One region of the Cytobacillus sp. EB106-05-05-XG126 genome, then DNA from elsewhere that is predicted to be linked to it. Evidence: riboswitches for the same ligand, from Rfam matches in the RefSeq annotation. Region 1 holds a riboswitch; each other region holds the start of a gene.
What was found. Region 1 has a riboswitch for thiamine pyrophosphate ahead of tenA (thiaminase II). Riboswitches for the same ligand answer to the same signal wherever they lie in the genome.
Positions count from the first base shown of each region.

Region 2: it holds a riboswitch for thiamine pyrophosphate, as region 1 does, so the genes downstream of both, tenI (thiazole tautomerase TenI) here and tenA (thiaminase II) in region 1, are expected to answer to the same signal.
Region 3: it holds a riboswitch for thiamine pyrophosphate, as region 1 does, so the genes downstream of both, AC3WTL_RS04870 (3-oxoacyl-ACP reductase) here and tenA (thiaminase II) in region 1, are expected to answer to the same signal.

Region 1 covers NZ_JBYTDU010000009.1:47,865-53,254, reverse strand. Annotated here, with positions in the region: gene AC3WTL_RS19720 (TIM barrel protein) at 1-313, opposite strand, end outside; gene AC3WTL_RS19715 (DUF1287 domain-containing protein) at 417-1,124, shown strand; gene tenA (thiaminase II) at 1,246-1,935, opposite strand; TPP riboswitch at 1,996-2,097, opposite strand; gene thiW (energy coupling factor transporter S component ThiW) at 2,259-2,747, opposite strand; TPP riboswitch at 2,862-2,977, opposite strand; gene AC3WTL_RS19700 (DUF302 domain-containing protein) at 3,047-3,430, opposite strand; gene AC3WTL_RS19695 (alpha-hydroxy-acid oxidizing protein) at 3,535-4,644, opposite strand; gene AC3WTL_RS19690 (PaaI family thioesterase) at 5,082-5,390, shown strand, end outside.
Region 2 covers NZ_JBYTDU010000006.1:143,976-149,365, forward strand. Annotated here, with positions in the region: gene AC3WTL_RS18030 (MoeB/ThiF family adenylyltransferase) at 1-575, opposite strand, end outside; gene AC3WTL_RS18035 (thiazole synthase) at 572-1,339, opposite strand; gene thiS (sulfur carrier protein ThiS) at 1,342-1,545, opposite strand; gene thiO (glycine oxidase ThiO) at 1,542-2,681, opposite strand; gene tenI (thiazole tautomerase TenI) at 2,665-3,288, opposite strand; TPP riboswitch at 3,374-3,483, opposite strand; gene thiC (phosphomethylpyrimidine synthase ThiC) at 3,507-5,291, opposite strand.
Region 3 covers NZ_JBYTDU010000001.1:974,098-979,487, forward strand. Annotated here, with positions in the region: gene AC3WTL_RS04850 (sigma-70 family RNA polymerase sigma factor) at 1-435, opposite strand, end outside; gene AC3WTL_RS04855 (CBO0543 family protein) at 936-1,451, opposite strand; gene AC3WTL_RS04860 (Cof-type HAD-IIB family hydrolase) at 1,594-2,343, shown strand; gene AC3WTL_RS04865 (OsmC family protein) at 2,379-2,831, opposite strand; TPP riboswitch at 2,947-3,059, shown strand; gene AC3WTL_RS04870 (3-oxoacyl-ACP reductase) at 3,164-3,925, shown strand; gene thiM (hydroxyethylthiazole kinase) at 3,939-4,754, shown strand; gene thiD (bifunctional hydroxymethylpyrimidine kinase/phosphomethylpyrimidine kinase) at 4,757-5,390, shown strand, end outside.

The DNA of each region.
Region 1 (5,390 bases):
GAAAGTGCACCAATATGTATTCAGCACCAAGCCGGGACATCCTTTCCACTTCCGCCTCAAACTGGATCCAGGCTTCCTCTGGATTCATACTGACCTTTTCCAGAAGATCGTATTTGCTTTGTCCCCGGAAAAGAGGCGAATGAAGACCAAAGCTTTTGTTTGTTTTGCCCAGCAATTTAATAAAGCATTGAAAGGATTCCTCATCTTGAAATTCCCCTATCTCAATATGCGGCAAATGACGTTTAAAAAGTTTATGAAACAGCTTGCTGTCTGACAAAATGACGCTTCCTGATACCCCTATTTTATGAACCATTATATCCCCTCTCTTATGAATGGTTATAACAATCTTATCATACCTTCATGTAACTTATTGGGAAATAATACCGTCTATTCAGTAAAATAGGTGAGGTGTACTTATGGTTAAAAAGGTATTTACTTCAATAATTGGAGTACTGTTATTTTTCATTCTTTTTTTTCGGGGTGGAATCATTCTGGATTCCATCGGCATTCATTTCGGAAATCCTTTTGCAAAGAAACTGGAGGTGCCCTCTGATTACTCACAGGCCGATTCAAATCAAAACGGCATTGCTGATCCGCTTGATATGGTCCAGACAGCCAGAAAAGAAGTGGAACAGCGCACGCCATATAAAAGTGCCTACTATGCGGGAGGCTATCCGCCCGATGGCGAGGGTGTCTGTACAGACGTGATTTGGAGAGGTTTCCAGGAGGCTGATGTAACCATAAAGGATCTTATTGATCAGGATATCGCCGAAAATACGGACTTGTATTCAAGAGTCCATGGCAAGCCTGATCCGAACATTGATTTCAGAAGGGTACCAAACCAGAATATCTTTTTTAGCCGGTTCGCAAAGTCATTAACAACAGAACTGATTCCAGGAGATGTTAAGAACCTTCAGCAATGGCAGCCGGGTGATATTGTGGTTTTCCTTTCTCCTAAATTCGACCATGTGGCTTTCATATCTGACAAACGGACTAAAGATGGCATTCCATACGTAATACATAACTCCACCCCATTTGCAGCAGAAGTAAAACTATCTTCTTTTAAGACTCCCATTACCGCTCACTACAGATGGGATTTTGAAAAAACGCCTGCACTGCCATAAAGCAGATGCAGGCGTTTTTCTTATTAAATAAGAAAGTATAAAATTTTGAACTTCGATAACTCTCTAGCGCAAGCAGCCTGCACATCGAGGTGTCGAGGGTGAGCGAGTCGCTTACGCTTTTCTATCTGACTGCTGCCGGATTGCCCGCCGGCCACTCTTCGCAGGTATAAGCCATCTCCCAGAAACCAAGCTCCAGCTGGCAGCTTTTTCGGAAAGCATCCTTCATTCGCTGCCTTTCTTCCGGTGATGCCGCTTCAGCAAGTTCATCCAAACGGTTTCTCATATTCATGGTCACAGCTTCGACTCTAAGGTTTGCATAAAAAGAAATCCACGGATAAAACGGATGGTTCTCATCTGGCTCATATTGCTTCATGAGCTCAAGCCCAATTTCCCAATAAGTCCATGGGCAAGGCAATAATGCAGCGAGTATTTCACCCATGCCGCCTGTATGGGCATGATACATCATATGCTTTACATAATGATCGGCTGTCGGCGGAAGCGGATATCCCTGCAATGCTTCGTAATCCACCCCAATCTGCTGGCAAAAATTATGGTGGGGGTGTACTTCGCTGTTCAATACAAATTCTATTTGCTGGTTAAAGTATGCAATATCCTTACGTTCAGCTGACTTTGAAATCGCAATTCCGTAAATATGCATGAACGCATTCAAATACTCAAAGTCCGCTTTAATGTAATGAGCAAGCGCCTCTTTCGGCACATCCCCTCTCCCGATCCCCTGAACAAATGGATGTTCAAATATCAGCTGAAACAAATCTTCATTTTCCTTGCGCAGAATTTCTGAAAAAGTCATAAAAAATAGCCTCCTTAATTAAATACAGAAGCTGCCGGGGAAAAAGCATGAGGATATATAATGAGGTCCTCACTGCTTCCCTGCGCTGGCATTATCCAGATCAGGTTCCAAGGGACCAAGGAAAAGCTCCTTATCTCAGCCGTAGCGCCCCTAGCAGTTTTCTAACATTTTTAATTGTTTTTTTATCGATTGTCTAACTTGACGTTTTTCGCTCATACATTTTGGATTTCGCCCATAACTCTTGAAAATCGCTCATAAAGTCAGATTGCTATGCTGCTCTCCCTTACTCTGCTAACCAATCTTACTTCTCCAGCCCAAAATCATCACATATTCTGAACCAAATTCTTCTCTTTAACCTTCGCTAACACCAACAAGCCTATCGCCGCACCGGCAATGCTGCTGACCAGAAACGGCGGCACAAAGAAGAATGCACCAGCTTCACTGCCCATGAGAAATTTTGCATACGGAACAGCAAACAATGCTCCGATTATACCGGTGCCCAAAACCTCGCCAGCGGCAGCCCATATTTTCCGGCCGAATTTCAAATAAAGGACACCAGCCAAAAACGCACCGATCATGCCGCCTGGAAACGCAAGCAGCGTCCCGAATCCAAGCATATTACGCAGCAAAGCAATCATAAAAGCAATGGCTGCTGCCGGCAGTGGTCCAAGAGTCACCGCGGCCAATACATTTACCGCATGCTGAACCGGATAGGCCTTGGCTATACCTGCCGGAAACCAGAGCAAATGGGATCCCAGTGTCCCAATCGCCGTAAATAGTGCCATCGTAGTCAACAATCGGGTTCTGTTCATCTAAACCTCCTTTCTAAAAGGGCAGCCTGATTGCTTATCTCGATGAGAAGTATGTATACAAAAAAGCCAGATCCCCACAAAGGACCCGGCTTGGTTTAAGTATATGAATCGACATATTGTCAAATCCTACTTCCCTCCGCTGGCATTAACCAGATCAGGTCCATAAGAGTCGGAAAGCTATAAGCGCTTTCCTCTCAGCCCGCACATTCGGGGCACCCCTAGTAGTTACATAGATATTTAATTTGATAAGCTATTTCAAGCTTAACAAATTATTCCGGCACTGTCATCAAACTTTTAACTTATATACTTCTCTTGATGCACTGGATTAAGCGCTCTTCAATTTCTGCTGCGAAGCTTTGAACAGATTCGTCATTGATTAGCTCAATCATACTTGTCGGCTTAGGCATCCCAATTTTCGTTTTGCCCTTGTCTTCATAGACGACAATTTTACAAGGCAGGAAGTAGCCGGCCATTTTATTCTGTGTTAAAACGCGATGTGCTTCATTCGGATTACATACCTCTAACACATGGAATGCCTCGTTATATTCCAAGCCTTTTTCCTGCAGCTTCTCCTGAACATTAAACTGCCATAGAACTCCGAACTTTTCGTCCTTCAGACTTCCTTCCAGTGAGGATATCGCTTCTTCAATTGATTTTTCGGTTTCAGCTGTGTAATCGAACATAACTGCATCTCCTTTAGTAATGGCATATTAATAATGTACCCCTATAGGTATACTATTAAACACAGTCTCAACTGTCAACAACCCAGAATTTTTTTAAGAAGGTTTTATCGAATTAACCGCAGACCAGCAATATCCTTTAAATTCCCCACCCCCGCAAGAGACAGAGACACTTTTGTTTCTTCTATAAAGTTGGCAAGCACTTTTTCAACTCCTTCCTGCCCGCCAATGGCCAAGCCGTACACATACGGCCGCCCCAGACAAACGGCGTCAGCTCCCAGTGCCAGAGCTTTAACCACATCTGAGCCTCGGCGAATGCCGCTGTCAAACAATACTGGAATCCTTCCTTTAACTTCCTTCGCAATCGGTTCAAGCGCATCAATCGCCGCAATCACTCCATCAAGCTGTCTGCCGCCATGGTTGGAGACAATGATACCGTCTATCCCTCTTTCAACGGCCAGCCTGGCATCCTCAGGGTGGAGAATGCCCTTTAATAAAATGGGCAGGCTGGTTTTCTCTTTTAATCTGGCAATATGTTCCCAGCTTAATGTTGGATGATGAATATTATCAAGGATTCCCTGTACGACATCACCGTCCTGGAGAGAAGCCATAAAGAAGGGATCGCTTTCATAGTTTGCTTTACCATAGCCAAGCTTTAACGGGGAAAAATTGTTTCTTAAATCGGCTTCCCTCCATCCCATCATCACCGTATCAACCGTTAACACAATTGCCTCATACCCCGCTTCTTCCGCACGGCGAACCATACTGAAAGATGCTTCTTCATAATTGGACCAATATAATTGGAACCATTTTGGACTCGAGCCTGTTGCCTTTGCGATTTCTTCAATGGAATAACTGGATACTGTGCTCTGGATAAAAGGAACTCCAAACGAAGCTGCTGCCCGTGCAGACGCCAGCTCTCCCTCATTATGTTCAAGCCGCTGCATCCCAATTGGTGCCAGGAAAACCGGGTAAGGATATGTTTTTCCACATAATTTCACACTTATATCAGGCACTGAAACATCTCTCAGCATCCTCGGTACTATTGAGTATTTTGCAAAGGATTCGATATTCTTTTTCAGCGTTTCTTCCCCGCCGGCTCCTGATTGAACATAGCCAAATCCACCTGCTCCCATTACTTTCTCTGCTTCTTCTTCCAGTTCCTTAAATGAAATAGGAAAGTTTTCTGCGAAACTAATATTCTCTACTTTTGCCATCATCCAGCCCGCCTTTTTTTGAATTTATTGAAAATAATATCACTTTTTTAGATTTTAAGAAACTATGTAACAATTTTGGAGCCTTTTCTCTGCAAATTAGCAGGGATTTCACAAAAAATCGGGAATAACCATGTTAACTTAAGGCTCTTTTCGTAAAAATAGTTTTTTCGCCTATCAATGTTGTCCGTTGATTTTCGCTCCAGGATGCTCAGCGAACAGCGGGGCGGGCGGTGAGCCTCCTCAACACTGCGCGTCTGGGGGGTCTCACCTGTCACGCTACTCCCGCAAGTTTCCATTGAGTAAACACCGCACGAAGAAAATGCGAATGCATTTTCGAGGATCTCGCACCTTTCGCTCCAATCAACTCAGCAAATTAAATATATAAAGCAACAAACTTTGCGAAAACAGCCTAACTTAAAGAAATTGGAGTGTAGCAAATGCTAATCAAACAGCCTTTTGATGAATTTCTGAAATTACATTACGAAAGAATCAGTGAGAGCAAAATGAAAGTCACTTTGCCCATCCAGCCGCTCTTTATTAACAGCGCGGGACTGGTGCATGGAGGGATCATTTCCACTCTTGCGGATGTAGCAATGGGGAATATTTTCGAGCCGGATGAAAATCAGAAGCAGTCCGTGGTGACCGCTGACTTGAAGGTCAGTTTCTTAAAGGGGGCGACAGGGGAATATCTAGTTGCCGATGCTCACCTTGTGAAAAGAGGACGGACACTCAGCCACACAGATTGC
Region 2 (5,390 bases), on a different contig from region 1:
TGAATAGCAGGCTGAATTACACCAGCCGTATCGCAGGTAATCCCCCCCATTGGCAATTTGTCCATCAGGCAATTCAGGCACGGTGACACCCCGGGCAAAATAGTATAGCTTAAACCATAGCTCCCCACACAGCCTCCATAAATCCAGGGAATCCGGTGCTTTTGAGAAATATCATTGATCAGAAAGCGAACGTCAAAATTATCCGTTGAATCGATGATTAAATCAACATCCTCAATCAGCTCTTCCATTTCCTGTACACCTACATCCATAATACGTGCGGAAATTTGCACCTCTGAATTGATGGCTTTTAGGCGTTTAGCCGCTGCTATCGCTTTTGGCACCTTTCGTACAGCATCTTCCTCACAATAAAGCTGCTGACGCTGCAGGTTGCTCCACTCCACATAATCCCGATCGGCAATGGTTAATTTGCCGACGCCTGCCCTTGTGAGAGTTTCTGCATTTGCAGCCCCTAATGCACCAGCCCCTATAATCAAAGCGTGTTTTCCCCTCAGCTTTTTCTGTCCTTCTTTGCCAATCGGAGGAAATAACATCTGGCGGGAGTATCGCTCACTCAACTAAAAACCATTCCTTCCGCCGGGCTGCTTGCTGATGCATAACGTTTTTTGGGTATCCGGCCTGCTTCATAGCCGAGCCTCCCTGCTTCAATCGCGAGTTTCATTGCTTTTGCCATTTTAACAGGATCAGCGGCAGAGGAAACTGCCGTATTTAATAATACTCCATCTGCTCCCAGCTCCATTGCCAATGACGCATCTGCCGGACTCCCAATTCCAGCATCAACAATAACCGGCACATCAGCCTGTTCTGTAATAAATTGAAGATTAATAGGATTAATGATTCCCTGTCCTGAACCAATCGGCGAAGCACATGGCATGACAGCATGGCAGCCTAGTTCTTCAAGCTTTCGAGCAAGCACGACATCATCAGAAGTATAGGGAAGAACAATAAATCCCTCGTCTAATAGGATTTCCGCTGCTTTTATTGTTTCTATTGGATCGGGAAGAAGCGTTTTGCTGCATCCAATAACCTCAACCTTAATCATGTCGCAGAGCCCGGAAGCTTTGGATAGCCTTGCTATTCGGACAGCCTCCTCAGCTGTACTCGCTCCTGCCGTATTAGGGAGTAATTTATATTTCTTTAAATCCAGCTTTTCCAAAAAGTTGGGCTGGTTCGCTTCAAAAATGTTCATACGGCGTACAGCAAAGGTAAGCACCTCTGATTCCGAAGCTTCTACAGCATCCCTTTGCACATCAAAGTTTGGATATTTTCCTGTTCCGAGCAGCAGCCGTGAGTTAAATTCATATGGTCCAATTTTTAACAAAATCATCCGCCTCCTACAAAGTGTACTATTTCGATTCGATCCCCATCTGTCAGCATGGTTTCAGCATGCATGGACTTATCCAAAATATGCTTGTTCAGTTCGACAATGACTACCTTTTGCTCCAAATGGAAATGCTCAAGCAGAAGTGAAACAGAATTAACTGTTTCAGGCAGCACCATAGCATCTCCGTTAATGACAACATTCATAAGAGCACCCTTTTAGACGATTGGACAAAGCAGTCCAGTCGGGACAGATTAAACGGATTAAACTGCTCTGTTTTGCCTTCGAGGATGTCTGCCATCAGCTCTCCTGTTGCCGGGGCAAGGAGGATCCCATTCCGAAAATGCCCAGCTGCAATATATAACCCTTCATAGGCCGGAAGTTGTCCCAAAAAAGGCTGCCCATCAGCTGATTGCGGACGAATACCTGTCCAGGCCCTTTCCCATTCTGTATTTGCAATATCCGGGACAAGGTTTTGAGCCTTTTCCATCAGCAGGGATATCCCTTCAAAGGTCACCTTTTCATCAAATGAGTTTACCTTAACCGTCGCGCCAACTACCAGCCTGCCAGATTGCTTTGGAACGATATAGCATCCGTGTGAAAAGATCGTCCCCTGTACAAGAGGTTTTTCAACCTTGACCGAGAAGCACTCGCCTTTTACCGGAATAATTGGCAGCGAAAGACCCGTTCTTTCAAGAATCTCCCTGCTCCAGGCCCCCGAAGCAACAATAACGGAATCTGCCAGAAATTCTCCCTGGCTGGTTCTGACCCCATAAACCTTTTCATCTTTTAAAATAAAATCTATTACATGTGTATACTCATAAATTTCTGCGCCGATGGCTATCGAAGCTTTTGCAAAGGCTAGGGACAATTCATATGCCTGTACCTGTCCGTCATTCGGTATATACATGGCCCCCCGCAATTTGTTTGATACGAAGGGTTCAAGTTTGATCAGGCTATCAATTGGTAACCATTCGGCCTGCTCACCTGCTTTTTGCTGGATTTCTATCAATCTTTTTAATGCCAGCTCCTCTTCTTTATTAGCCGCTACTTTATATACACCCTTATTTTGATAGCCAATATGAACTTGTGATAAATCTTCCAGTTCAGGAATCAGGCTCTGGTACATGGAGCGGCTTTTGCATGCCAGCTGGAATAGCGGGCCATCTTCTGTCAGTTCCGTTTGGGCTCCTAAAATTCCAGCTGCAGCTCCGGAAGCCTTGCCGGCTATTTTTCCCTTATCCAAAACGGCCACTTTATACCCTCTTTTAGCCAGTTGAAAAGCAATGGAGCTTCCATTAATGCCTCCACCTACTATAACGGCGTCAAATATTTCCCTCATCTTTCCCCTCCTCATTAAACTTATTTAAAAAGAGCTTTGCTGCCTCTGCAGGGTTCTTTGCCTGCAAAATCGCCGACATTACAGCAATGCCGTCTGCCCCCGCCTCCAAAACCTCGGTGACATTTTCTGGTTTAATGCCTCCAATTGCCAATACAGGAATTTCTACTGCCTTTTTAAGAGCCTCCAGTGACCCAGTGCCCCTTGGCGGAACTCCCTTCTTGGAATCGGTTTCAAATATGTGCCCAAACAGGATATAATCAGCCCCTTGTTTTGCAGCCTCTTTTGCTTCTTCAAGAGAATGTACTGAACATCCGATGGGTATATCTGGAAAACGCATTTTGACAACATGGACTGGAAGGCTGTGAAAAGCAAGATGTACTCCTGTTTTATATGTCCAAGCAACATCCACCCGATCATTTATAACAATTTTATGAATGGGGACTCCCTCATTACAAAGCAGCTCAACCCCTTCATATAGCTCCCTTGAGGTTCGATGTTTTTCCCTCAAGTGGAACTTGTCTGCAAAGGGTTCTACTTCACCTGCTATTTCAGCAAAGGCCTCTAGAGAAAGCTTTCCATCTGATATAACATGCAGACTTTTTTTCATAGAGGATGCTCCCATGCTATTTTAATTTTGTGCAAATAAAAAACCACCTTCTAAATAGAAAGCGGGGTATGAGGCCCTGGAATATAGACCCGATACTCCACTTCCCTACGCTGGTATTCATGCCAGATCAGGTTCCAAGGGTCTTAAGCTTTTGCTTTAATCTCAGCCTGCAAACAGGCACCCCCAGCGGATATAATTTCTATTAAACTATAAAAAGACTACTGATAAATGTTTCCTCCGGCCTTACTAAATTCCTCAGCTTTTTCTTCCAGTCCCTTCTGTATCGCTTCGTCGGTTTCAAGCTGATGCTCTTTTGCATAATTCCGGATATCCTGAGAAATTCTCATACTGCAAAATTTTGGCCCGCACATGGAACAAAAATGAGCTGTTTTTGCCCCTTCAGCCGGCAATGTTTCATCATGGAATTCCAAAGCGCGCTCAGGATCCAGAGAAAGATTGAATTGATCTCTCCAGCGAAATTCAAAACGGGCTTTTGACAGGGCATCATCCCTTTTTTGCGCTCCAGGATGTCCCTTTGCCAGATCTGCAGCATGCGCGGCAATTTTATATGTGATGACACCCTCGCGCACATCGTCTCTATTTGGCAACCCCAAATGTTCTTTAGGGGTAACATAGCAAAGCATTGCCGTCCCATACCAGCCTATCATAGCAGCCCCGATTGCAGAGGTAATATGGTCATATCCCGGAGCTATATCAGTCGTAAGCGGCCCGAGTGTGTAGAATGGTGCTTCTTTACAGATTTCCAATTGTTTATCCATATTCTCTTTGATTAAATGCATTGGAACATGGCCAGGACCCTCGACCATTACCTGAACATCATGTTCCCAGGCAACTTTCGTCAGTTCCCCAAGTGTTTCAAGCTCCGCAAATTGAGCCTCGTCATTTGCATCTGCAATCGATCCCGGCCGCAGTCCATCCCCTAAGGAGAAGGCCACATCATAAGCTTTCATGATCTCGCAGATTTCTTCAAAGTGTGTATATAAAAAGTTCTCTTTATGATGATGCAGGCACCATTGGGCCATAATGGATCCGCCTCTGGACACAATTCCGGTCAGCCTTTTGGCAGTAAGCGGTACATAACGTAAAAGGACACCTGCATGAATTGTAAAATAATCAACACCCTGCTCTGCCTGTTCGATTAAGGTATCCCTATATACTTCCCACGTGAGGTCCTCAGCAATTCCATTCACCTTTTCCAAAGCCTGATAAATCGGAACCGTCCCTACAGGAACAGCAGAATTTCTGATAATCCATTCACGTGTTGTGTGAATATTTTTTCCAGTTGAAAGATCCATAATCGTATCGGCGCCCCAGCGTGTGGCCCATGTCATTTTCTCTACCTCTTCTTCAATTGAGGATGAAACAGCCGAGTTTCCAATGTTCGCATTAATTTTCACATGAAAATTCCTTCCGATGATCATTGGCTCTGTCTCAGGATGATTGATATTGGAAGGAATGATTGCCCGGCCCCTCGCTACTTCAGACCGTACAAATTCAGGTTCCATATTTTCCCGAATGGCTATAAACTCCATCTCTGGAGTAATGATTCCCTTTTTTGCATAGTGAAGCTGGGTGACATTCTTCCCTTTTATCGCTCTCAATGGCTTGCGGGATAAGCCAGGAAAGACTTTATGATTGGCACGCGGATCACCTTCATTGAGGTAGCCATTGTCCTCGGGCTTTACTTTCCGCCCATCATATTCTTCTACATCCGCTCGTTCCTGAATCCACCGGCTTCTCAGGGCGGGAAGCCCTTTCTTTAGATCTGCCGTATAATGAGGATCCGTATATGGTCCGCTCGTATCGTATACACGAACCGGCTCATTGACTTCTTCACCAAACGTTCCGGCAGTGGGGCTTAATTCTATCTCTCGCACCGGAACCTTTATATCAGTCCTGGATCCCTTCACATATACTTTTTTGCTGCCAGTAAAGCTCGACATAATAGAAATACTCTCATGATTTAAAGAACTTGCAGTCATTGCCATCTCTCCCTTTTTAAAAATGTAAGGACGAGACCTGGAACCAAGGAAGTGCCATATATGTAAAAAAGCCGGTCCACATAAAGATGGACCGGCTTA
Region 3 (5,390 bases), on a different contig from region 1:
CTGATAATAATGGAGCAAAAAAACTTCGCGGTATTTAACTGTCAGTGATTCTATCGTTTTCAGCAATTCATGATGTTCATCCTGTTCCAGAAATGCTGCTTCAGGATCTTTTCCTCTATCCTTTTTTAGAAGAAAAATCTTTTCATTCATGATCAAATTGCGATAATGCCAGCTTTTAAGGTAGTCCTTGCTTTTATTAATAGCGATTGTGAATATCCATGTTTTAAAAGAAGATCTTTGCTGAAAATTTTCCAGCTTTTCATACACAGTAATAAAGGTGTCCTGTGTTAAATCGCTGGCAGTATTCCAGTCTTTTACATAGCTGTATATTAATCTTTTCAGAACGGTTCCATACTCATCCATGATCATTTCAAGAACGAGAGCACGGTCCACTTTATCATCGATTGACCGTTTTATATACTCATCAATGCTCACATGTCTGCCTCCTTGCTTATATGCCAAGCTGCCGATTTTGGCTGCCTTTTATCGCAGTCTAACGGGCAGTAAGACCCCCACTTCAAGACTCAGAGGAATCAAAGGAGGATAAGTGGGGGTCAAACTGCCCGTAAAGGCCAAAAAAACGAACAAAGACTAAGAACGCCACGTCCTGTGGCAACGTCTTTGTGACCCACTTCCTGTGGGCCTCAACTAACAATCAGTGGGGGATAAGGAAAACCCCCACTGATTGGAGTTTCACTTTATTTGACTGACAGTTAGACGACAGATACAAGTAAATCGCTTCATTTTTTTGGCATTTATTAAGATTATACAAAAAAGCGCAAACCATTTGGTCTGCGCCTGAATTATTTATTCACTTTTGTCCTGATTAAATAAAACCACATCAATGCATAGGTTAAGAACAGAAGGAGCAAAAATAAGAACACAGACAAATCGTTTTGAATGATCAATCAGTACACCTCACTTCATGTATGCATTTATTTTAGGCTTTCCAATGGAAACGGAAATAATAAGTAGAAAATCACCGCAGCAGGCAGAGAAATGAGCATGGCCATTGCCGGTTTTCTATAGTGGACTCTTAATACAGCAAACAAAGCGATATTCAGCCAAATATTATGCCAGCCGTTCCAGCCGTTATCGTACACAAACATCCCTTTATGGGCAAAAAGAGACTGAATGATGGTAAAAAAGCCAATCCAAACCGCAGAGTAAATGTATCCATGGTTTTTATTCTCTGGATAACGCTGCAGGTATATGATTAGAGCCATGGGAGTTATAAAATAAGTGAAAGCTAAGTTAATAATGCTATGATTAAGCCATTCGGCCGTAATGCCTCTAAAAGCCCAGAGAGTATGGTTAAAATAGAGCATGTTATAGGTAAGGTTAATCGCAATAAAGTACAGCACAGTCGGGTATTGTTTTTTCCATTGTGACCAATCAATAAAGCGGTAAGCAAACAAAATCCATACAACAAGAACGAGCATCAGATACATAGGACATCACCTTTAATATTTAATGCATACAGTTATTTCCATTTTCCAAGAAAATATTCATCTGAAAAGCACCGTCTTTGAAGGATAGCCGGGTTAACTATATAATGGCTTTATTGTGTTAAAAGAAGAAAGGGAGAGGATCATGACAAAATCAAAGATTCCACCGCAGATCAAATTAATCGCTCTCGATATGGATGGAACTTTATTAAATTCCAGAGGGGAAATTCCTGAAGAGAACCGTGCAGCCATAAAAGAGGCAAAAGAGAAAGGAATCGAAGTCATTTTGAGCACCGGAAGATCAAGGCTTACAGCAGGCGATCATGCCGATTCCCTGGAATTAAACTCCTATTTAATCACAGTTAATGGCAGTGAAATATTTGGCCCTGATGGAGAATCCATTTCAAGAGCTCCCGTTGATTCCAAAGTTATGGAATGGATGTGGAATTTATCACAGTCACATAAGACCAATTTCTGGGCCACCAGCTGCGAACAGGTATGGAACAACGAAATGCCGGAAAATATCCATGACCATGAGTGGCTCAAATTTGGATTTGATATATCAGATGATGCAGTCAGGGAACTGATCCATAAGGAGCTGCAGTCAAAAGGCGATCTGGAAATTACCAACTCAAGCTTAACCAATATTGAAGTCAATGCTCTTGGCATCAATAAAGCGAAAGGGATCCAGAAGGTAACAGAACTTCTTGGCATTTCAATGGAAAATGTAATGGCCATGGGAGACAGCTTAAACGATATTGCCATGATTGAGGAATCAGGCTGGGGAGTAGCGATGGGAAATGCCCAGGAAATCGTGAAAGAAACAGCCGATGCTGTGACGGGAACCAATGATGAAGCCGGTGTTGCACAGGCAATCAGAAAATGGGCATTTTAGTGAACGAAAACCGGCTATTAAGCCGGTTTTTTGATTCACTTCTTTGATCTAAGTACGGTTTCCTGCAACTCGACTTCCACATTCCCTTTAATTGCCCTCGAGATCATGCAGGATGCTTCGGCTTTTTGCGCCAGCTTTCGCGCAAGTGCATGGTCCTTTTCATCGGCATCTGCCTTCAGCACGATAACCGGGCGATGAATGATTTTCCTGTAGGTAATCACACCTTTGGTCACATCCACAACACCGACTGATTCCATCGTTAGGTCATCTTTCTCTAGCCGGCTGCGTTCCATCATGGCTGCCAGGGTAATAATATAACAAGTTGCCGCTGCCCCCAGCAGCATTTCATCCGGGTTGGTTCCGATTCCAGGTCCGTCCATTTCCGGAGGGATAGATACCTTTGTTCTCAGCCCGCCAGTCTCAATTTCACCCACATCATTGCGAAGGCCAGGCCAATGCGCTTTTAACTGAAAATGGTGTTCAGCCATATTTGAACCCTCCAAGTTATGTATTTCTATTTACACATTAAAGAGGAACAGGCAGAATTGCAAGACTTTACAGGTTTCACGTTTCACGCTAAGATAGAAACAGCCAACTTAATAGTTTTACTGCTAGGGGTGCCCGATGCTCGCGGGCTGAGAAAGAAACCGGACTGTTTTTTACCCTTCGGACCTGATCTGGATTATACCAGCGTAGGAAAGTAGTAATTGCGGGGAACGACGTTCTTTCTCTTAGATTATTCAGCCAGGTCCAATTTCGGATCTGGTTTTTATTTTGTTCTCAAAACAAATGAATTGGCTATCAATAAGGAGGATTTTCTATGAATCTTAACGATCAGATTGTTATTATTACAGGCAGCAGCAGAGGGTTGGGCAAAGAAACAGCAAAAGCTTTCGCAAGAGAAGGGGCGAGAATTGTCATTAACTATTTTCATAGCGAGGAAAAAGCCCATGCTCTGCAGAAGGAAATTGGCGATTCAGCCATTGCCATTCGTGCTGATGTTCGGGACAGAGTTCAAGTGAAATCCATGTATGAAAAAACGAAGGAACACTTTGGAGCCCCCATTACAACCATAGTCAATAATGCACTGGTCAATTTTCAATTTGACCCTGTTTTAAAAAAAGATGCAGAAACAATTGAATGGGACGATTACAAAAATCAGCTGGAAGGTGCAATTCTGGGAGCATTGAACACTGTTCAGGCAGGTCTTGAAGATATGAAAAAACAGGAGTTTGGCAGGATAATCTCGGTCGGCACCAACCTATTCCAGCATCCAGTTGTACCCTATCATGACTATACGACCAGCAAAGCTGCTTTATTAGGCTTCACCAGAAATATGGCAAATGAGCTGGGCCAATATGGAATTACTGCAAATATGGTATCAGGCGGTTTGTTAAAAACGACAGACGCCAGTGCTTCGACCTCTAAGGAAGTCTTTGAAATTATCGAAAACTCGACTCCATTAAGAAAAGTCACAGATCCTGCAGAAGTGGCAGATGCGATAGTCTTCTTCGCTTCTCCCTGGGCAAGGGCAGTTACAGGACAGAATTTAATTGTGGATGGCGGACTAGTTATGAATTAAAGGAGGATTCTAAATGAACATTCAGGAGATTAGCAGTCTATTAGATAAAGTAAGAGAGTCAAACCCTCTGGTACATAATATCACCAATGTGGTGGTAACCAATTTTACTGCCAATGGCCTGCTGGCAATTGGTGCATCACCTGTAATGGCATATGCGCATGAAGAGGCGGGTGATATGGCTAAAATCGCCGGGGCTCTGGTTCTCAACATGGGAACACTGACTGAAAAAGAAGTGAAAAGTATGCTTATCGCAGGAAAGTCAGCCAATCAGCATGGGGTGCCGGTAATCTTTGACCCGGTTGGTGCCGGCGCGACAGCTTATCGAACAGAAACAGCCAATAGAATAATGGAAGAATTAGATATTAGCATCATAAGAGGCAATGCTGCAGAAATTGCCAATGCAGCAGGACAGCAATGGAAAATTAAGGGCGTCGATGCCGGAGAAGCGAAAGGAAGCACTGCAGATCTTGCAAGGTTAACAGCAAATAAACTTGGTTCAGTCACCGTCATTACAGGGAAACAGGACATCGTTTCAGATGGACATTCCACTTTTTCGGTCAACAATGGCCATCCCCTGTTAACGAAAGTAACAGGTGCCGGATGTCTTTTGACTTCTGTCATTGGAGCTTTCGCTGCTGTTGAAAAGGATCCAGTAAAAGCGGCAGCTGCTTCATTGGTCGTGTATGGCTCTGCCGCCGAAATCGCTGCAGAAAAAACGGATGGCAGGGGTCCGGGCACCTTCCAAATAGAGTTCTTGAATAGCTTATATACTATTTCAGCCGCAGATGTTGAATTGCGCGGCTCTTTTAGTCAGATAGGAGGGGAATAAATATGAAGGTGAACAAAGCATTAACCATAGCAGGATCAGACTCCGGCGGCGGTGCGGGTATTCAGGCAGATTTAAAAACCTTTCAGGAACTCGGCGTTTTCGGTATGTCAGCGTTAACTGCCGTAACGGCCCAAAACACCAGGGGAGTGCAGGGAGTTTATCCAATGACCCCAGATGCTGTTGCGTCCCAATTGCAATCCATTGGAGAGGATTTAAGGCCGGATGCAGTCAAGACAGGAATGCTCTTCAGTGCAGAGATTATCGAAAGGGTTTCAAAGGAGATTGCGAAATACGGCTGGGATAATATCGTCATTGATCCGGTGATGATAGCAAAAGGTGGAGCAAGCCTTCTTCAGACTGAAGCCATTATAGCGATGAAAAAGCATCTGATTCCGCTCTCGATGGTGATTACACCCAATATACCCGAGGCAGAGGTTTTAACGGATACTATTATTCGTTCAATGGAAGATAAACGGAAGGCAGCAAAAGAACTGTATAGGCTTGGTGCGAAACATGTCATCATTAAGGGCGGTCATGAGGAGGGAAAAATGGCTGCCGATCTATTATTTGACGGTGAAGGTTTTACCGAATTCAAGAGCAATAGAATCCAAACAGCCAATACACATGGGACAGGAT